Regions from separate parts of the Paenibacillus sp. LX16 genome, predicted to be linked through region 1. Evidence: riboswitches for the same ligand, from Rfam matches in the RefSeq annotation. Region 1 holds a riboswitch; the other holds the start of a gene.
The links. Region 1 has a riboswitch for S-adenosylmethionine ahead of T3H97_RS20985 (methionine ABC transporter ATP-binding protein). Riboswitches for the same ligand answer to the same signal wherever they lie in the genome.

Region 1 (3,418 bases):
TATGAGGGAGGCGATCTGCCGGGAATTCGTGAAATTGAGCCATATTGCGGAGGTTGCCTCGTCGTATCGGGTGCGTCCTTTGAGCAGGAGCCTGAGCTGGCGGCACGTGTTTTGGAGCGATTAGCAGCGGGTGAGCAAGAGTGGCCGCTAGTTTTCATTGTGGATGATGCCAAAGAAGTCGTTCGCTCTCAAGCCTCGTTTCTGTGGACGGTATTCACACGCTTTAACCCGGCTACAGATATGTACGCGGACAGCGAGGTGCGTTTGCATCATCTGAACTATAAGCTGCCGATTGTAGTGGATGCGCGTATGAAGCCGGGGTATCCGGATGAGGTGTTACCGCGTGAGGATATTGTTAAGCTTGTAGATCAACGATGGACGAGTTATTTCGCTTGACGCCCTAATTAAACCTACAGCCGGATTTTACATTTATAAGGAGGTGTAAGCATGATACGCAAGCTACTGGGTGAGCCGCCACGTGTGAACAAGGGCATCCTGCTAGATGCCATGAATAGCATGTCAGATATGTTGAACCTGCTGGAACGGCAAATTCAGGCTGGTGGAGATCCGACCCACGATTTTCGAAAGGCGGATATTTTGACACGCGGTCTAATGTCATCTCTGGATGAACTGGAGCAGAGCCATCATGCTGCCGCCTTTTTCCGAATGAAAGTGAAAGCCGGATACGCTGAAGATATGAGCGAGGATGAAAAATCCGATTATGCATTATATGTTTTCTTTTATAAAGATGGGTTTGTTCGGGTTTTCTCTATTTTGGATAAGCTTGGTAACTGGCTAAATGATCTGTGTGATTTAAAAACAGGGCAGTATAAGGCGCATTATTCGTATTTTACCGTGTTGCGGCAGCTCAAGTATCTCAAAATGCATCCTATATTGACCGATAATTTAATTGATATCAAGGATACTTACAACGATGCCATCAATCGGCTGCGTAAGCGTCGGAATACGGAGATACACTATATGAATACGGAAATGCAGGATGATCTCTGGCAACGACACCGAGCTTTGTATGGAAAAATCCAATTGGAGGACCTCGATCACCATTTGGAAGATTTGCAGCAGGGCTTGGAAATGGTGTGTCGGTCGTTGTCAATCGCCTTTACTTATACTGCGAAACAATGGGAGAACCGGGCAGTACGCCCAAAAATATGATAGAAAATATCCTTTGACAAAGCAATGTAAACTATCTATACTGAAACCTAGTTTCAGAAAAATGCTTGAATTATGTTTTTTTATATAAACTTAACGGACAGCTAAAGCTGGAGTTTAACATATTTTTCTTATCCAGAGAGGTGGAGGGACTGGCCCGATGAAGCCCGGCAACCCGTTCTTTCCCGGTGTAATACACTGGGAGGGAACATGATGGTGCTAATTCCTACAAAACCGCTAGAGTTATAGCGATTTTGGCAGATGAGAAAAGGTTCGCAAGGTGGGGCCCTTTTCATTCTGTGAAAGGGGCTCTTTTTGTATAAATAAATAGCGATTTTATACAATCCTGAGAGATGACAACTGGTTAAAAGGGTAAGGAAGAAGTGAAGGAGGTCGCAGCACGTTGATAGAGCTTAAGCAGTTAACCAAGCATTATGGCAAAGGCAACCGACGCGTTAATGCGCTGTCTGGGTTGAATCTTTCTATAAAGCGTGGAGAAATATTCGGAGTGATTGGTCACTCCGGGGCGGGGAAAAGTACGTTGATCCGCTGTATTAATTTATTGGAACGCCCTACTTCAGGTGAAGTATGGGTAGACGGGGTAAACCTCACCACTGTGAGTCAATCCCAATTACAAATGCAGCGCCGAAAAATCGGAATGATTTTTCAGCATTTTAATTTGTTGTCCTCGGCGACGGTGTATGACAATATTGCATTTCCATTGCGGCTGGTAAACACGCCCAAGCAGAAGCTGGACAAGAAGGTTCGTGAACTGCTGGAATTGGTGGGTCTTGAAGAACACAGTGGAAAATATCCGTCACAGCTCTCAGGTGGACAGAAGCAACGGGTAGGAATTGCACGGGCGCTGGCTAGTGATCCTCATGTATTGCTGTGTGACGAAGCGACTTCAGCGCTTGATCCGCAGACGACGGGGTCTATCCTGAAATTGCTGCTGGATATTAATCAGCGCTTTAATTTAACCATCGTACTGATTACACATGAAATGCATGTCATTCAAAGCATCTGTGATAAAGTTGGCGTCATTCATCAGGGCGACATCGTGGAGCAAGGTCCGGTGGCGGAAGTATTTTTGAAGCCGCAGCACCAGGTAACCAAGGACTTTATCCAACGGGAGTCAGAACATCCCGAAGAGTTACAAGCAGCGATTGCGGCAGCAGGTGGCGGCGAGTCAGCGCAGGTAGTACGTATCTCCTTCTTGGGCAGTAAAACATATGATGCGATTCTGTCGCGTACGGCTCGAAGCACTGGTGTTGATTTTGCGATCTTGCAGGGAACCATATCTACCATTAAAAATGTACCCTATGGTCAGCTAATCGTTCGTTTTGAAGGAAATCATGAGGATATAGAGCATACGCTGCGCGAAGTGTCTGGGCAAGGACTTGATGTGGAGGTGATCGGACAATGAGCGAACTTGATTTTTCACAAGTGAGTTGGGAAGAGCTAGGGAATTCTACGCTGGAAACCCTTCAGATGCTTGGGGCATCCGCATTGTTCACCCTCATTATTGGTTTGCCGCTCGGCATATTATTGTTTCTGGCGAGCCGCTCCTCGTTAACTCTGATGAAGGTGATATACATTGTATTATCATTCATCGTTAACATTTTACGTTCCGTACCCTTTATCATTTTGATCGTTGCACTTATTCCTTTTACACGATCGCTGGTAGGTACCTCGACCGGGGTGTTGGGAACCATTCCACCATTGGTTATTGGGGCTGCCCCATTCTTCGCACGTCTTGTCGAAACGTCTCTGCGTGAAGTGGACAAGGGCGTCATTGAAGCCGCACAAGCGATGGGTGCCTCGACAGGACAAATTATCCGGCGTGTGCTGTTACGTGAGGCACTTCCGGGTCTGCTCGCCGCATTAACCATTACCGTCGTTACACTCGTATCCTACACGGCAATGTCCGGGATGATCGGGGGCGGTGGACTAGGTACACTGGCTATCAACTACGGCTATTATCGTTATGAAACGGCTGTAATGATCGTTGCGGTCGTGCTGATGGTCGTATTGGTACAATTGCTGCAAATGGCGGGAGATCGTCTCGTGCGGCATTATACTCGAAAATAGGGAAAACATATAGATATCCTTATTGATCAGGACGTCTGCTCCTGAATATTACAAACTTATTGGAGGGGTAATAACATGAAGAAATGGGTATTGGCTGTATTAAGCTTGACATTAATTGCGGTGCTGGCTGCTTGCGGTACAAAGAGCACAACATCGG
Region 2 (3,418 bases), 2.9 Mb from region 1:
AAGCACGGCCCCTATGGAATTGTGCAGAAAGGCAATTTCAGCTGATAGCTCTTTGCCTTTGGTTACGATCAACCCTGCCAGCACATCGTTGTGTCCACCCAAATATTTGGTTGCGCTATGTACCACAATATCCGCGCCCAGTTCCAATGGTCGCTGGAAATATGGGGTTAGCAGCGTATTATCTACAATGGTAAGCAACTGATGTTGTGATGCCCATTCAGCCACCGCTCGAATATCAGTAATCATCATTAACGGATTTGTAGGTGTTTCTATGAATACAGCTTTGGTATTCGGTCGACATGACTGTTCGAGCGCTTTAAGATCGTTTGTATCCACATAACTGGCTGTTACACCAAATTTAGATAAAATACGCTCCAACAAACGATAGGTCCCGCCATACAGATCCAGCGATACTATGAGATGATCTCCCTGTCCAAACAATGCAAATACCGTTTGCAGCGCCGCCATACCTGAGCTGCATGCAAAGCCTGCATCACCCGATTCAAGTGCAGCAGAAGCCTCTTCCAGTACCTTTCGCGTGGGATTGATCGTCCGAATGTAATCAAATCCTGTGCTTTGACCCAGACGGGGATGGCGGAACGCCGTAGATTGGTAAATCGGGTAATTAACAGCCCCGGTTACTGGCTCCTCTACTGAGCCGATTTGTGCCAATCTGCTTTCGATTTTCCACTGTTTCTCACTCATATGAATCCTCCTGTTAACTTCCATAGTGGGTGCTATAACATATCCTGCAAAAATGGATGTCAAAGACTATACTGCTGCGCTACTGCAAGGTGGTACTGTACAAGGGTAAACTACAAGCCCCTTTTTAAATCTGGGGCCCGATATCATAAGGCGTTTCTTGGTATACATAATAGTTCAGCCAATTCGAGAATAATAAATTGGCGTGTGCCCGCCAGATTGAGGGCGGTGTGCGCTCAGGATCATCATTAGGAAAATAATTTTTGGGAACTTCAATATCCATTCCTTTGGCCACATCGCGGTCATATTCCCATTTCAGTGAAAGCGGGTCATATTCAGAATGTCCAGTTACAAAAATTTGTTTACCGTCAAGCGTGGCTACCAGGTACACTCCAGCTTCCTCGGATTCGGATAAAACTTCTAATTCGGCAATATGATCAATATCTTCTCGCCGAACCTCCGTATGTCTGGAGTGAGGAGCATAAAACAGTTCATCAAAGCCGCGTAGCAATTTTACTTTAGGTTTAATCACGGTGTGTGGAAATACGCCAAAGCATTTGTAATCGAGCCCGTATTTCGGGACATTGAAATGATGGTATAAACCTGCCTGTGAGGCCCAACAAATGTGCATGGTCGAAGTTACATTCGTTTTCGTCCATTCAAAGATTTGCCGGATCTCCTCCCAGTAGTTCACATCCTCAAACTCAAGCTGTTCAACCGGGGCTCCTGTAATGACCATGCCGTCAAAACGACTGTTCTTGATCTCGTCAAACGTTTTATAGAACATGTTCAAATATTCTTGCGATGTATTTTTGGATATATGAGACTTCATGTGCACCAGCGTGACGTCCACTTGCAGCGGCGTATTGCCGACCAAGCGCAACAGTTGGGTTTCCGTCGTTTCCTTTGTAGGCATTAAATTCAAAATGGCGATACGCAATGGACGAATGTCCTGATGATAAGCCAGGCTTTCATCCATTACGAAAATATTTTCGCCCTCCAGCACTTCCTTGGCAGGTAGCGTGTCTGGGATTTTAATCGGCATGTAAACTCACTCCTTGTTCGGTAAGTTTTGCGAAAATCGTCTTGTTGAGATGCCGGGCATATAATAAAAAGACCTTTCTCTGGTTAGAGAAAGGTCATATTTGTATCCATATGCGCCTCTCTCATCTGTCAGGGCGACGCTCTTTGTACAAAGCGCGCGTCCTGCAAGAATTAGCACCGTGCGATTAAAATCGCCGGTTGCCGGGTATCATCGGGCTAGTCCCTCCACCTGCTCTTGATAAGATTTCGCTATATTCATTTTGGGTTCACAAAGTTCTTGTTGTTCACTTTAATGCATCGGCTGGGCTTCGTCAAGATAGGACTTGTAAATTTGTGCCCTGCATTCACATTTTGTCTACCTTTTCCATAGGTTAAATCATATCCTCCTACCGCGGCAGCTCTTGCCACTACTGTCGATTTAGCCCATGATTTTGCGCTTGAAAGGCCGTAGGCCGAGCGTTATACTATACAAGTGCTATTAGGCAAAAATATGGAGCAGTAGTGCAGATTTGAGTGTTTCCTGCGATACTGTGGCAATCTAAAAAAGAACATTTGAGAGGTGAATCCGGAATGGAAGGCGACCCGAGTCCGAATAGGCGGCGATCCCTGAACAACAGCATAGGAATGACTTCAGCTTGCCGAAAGACGGGACGCCAGGCTCTGCATGCTCCAAAAGCCTCCGGCTTTTGATGGAAGTGCACGCTTACCCGCACCGGCTAACTGGCTAACTGAGTCCATTCCTTATGCTTAAGGTAAACGTATTTCCGTTACGACGGAGCATAAGGAGTGACATATATGAAAATCCGTTTGGTCAACAACGGGGTTTTTACCCCTGTCGAAGAAATTGAAATGGCGCTTACTGCACCGGCAGAAGGTTTTTATTGGATTGATGCCGATGTCGATGATTTGGCAGTGCTCCAACCTTTATTTTCCATGCATGATCTTGCAGTAGAAGATTGTTTGAGTGAAGAAGAGCAGCGTCCGAAGATTGAAATTTATGAAAGCCATTATTTTATCGTTGTAAATAGCATTCGTTTTGATGATGAAGAAATATTTTTGCGAGCGTTGAACATTTTTCTCGGCCGCCATTTTATCATTACGGTGACCAAGCAGAAAATCAATGAGCTTCGTACCCTCAAGCCTATGCTGTGGGAGCAAGAAGTCAGCCAGCCTGACCGTTTTATGTATCTGTTGGTCGACTTGATTGTTGACAACTATTTTCTGGTTGGTGACCGGATTGAGGTCCGCATTGAAAAGCTGGAAGAAGATATTCTAATGCATACGAAAAAGTCGCATTTGAACGAAATCATCGGCTTGCGAAGTGAGATTCTGTGGCTGAAAAAAGTGCTGGGTCCACAAAAGGAAGTCATCAATACCCTGAACAAACGGGATTTGCGACTCATCGACGATCAATTACAAAAATATTTCAGCGACATTTATGAAAATGCTGTGAAAATTTCGGAGACTTTTGAAACTTACCGCGACTTGATGGGTAACCTTCGAGAAGCTTATCAATCCAGTATCGCCAATCGTGCCAATGAAATTATGCGTGTGTTTACGGCAATAACGACCGTATTTATGCCATTGACGGTCATTACCGGAATATATGGGATGAACTTCGATAATATGCCTGAGCTTCATACACGTTATGGCTATTTTGTCGTCATTGGTA

Region 2: linked by a shared signal. The riboswitch ahead of metA (homoserine O-acetyltransferase MetA) and the one ahead of T3H97_RS20985 (methionine ABC transporter ATP-binding protein) in region 1 are both predicted to bind S-adenosylmethionine.

Annotation. Positions count from the first base shown of each region.
Region 1 covers NZ_CP141152.1:4,681,836-4,685,253, reverse strand. Annotated here, with positions in the region: gene T3H97_RS20995 (UbiD family decarboxylase) at 1-396, shown strand, start outside; gene T3H97_RS20990 (Cthe_2314 family HEPN domain-containing protein) at 448-1,173, shown strand; SAM riboswitch class I at 1,299-1,438, shown strand; gene T3H97_RS20985 (methionine ABC transporter ATP-binding protein) at 1,574-2,596, shown strand; gene T3H97_RS20980 (methionine ABC transporter permease) at 2,593-3,261, shown strand; gene T3H97_RS20975 (MetQ/NlpA family ABC transporter substrate-binding protein) at 3,337-3,418, shown strand, end outside.
Region 2 covers NZ_CP141152.1:1,666,890-1,670,307, reverse strand. Annotated here, with positions in the region: gene T3H97_RS07655 (PLP-dependent transferase) at 1-705, opposite strand, end outside; gene metA (homoserine O-acetyltransferase MetA) at 830-1,747, opposite strand; SAM riboswitch class I at 1,866-1,991, opposite strand; gene corA (magnesium/cobalt transporter CorA) at 2,542-3,418, shown strand, end outside.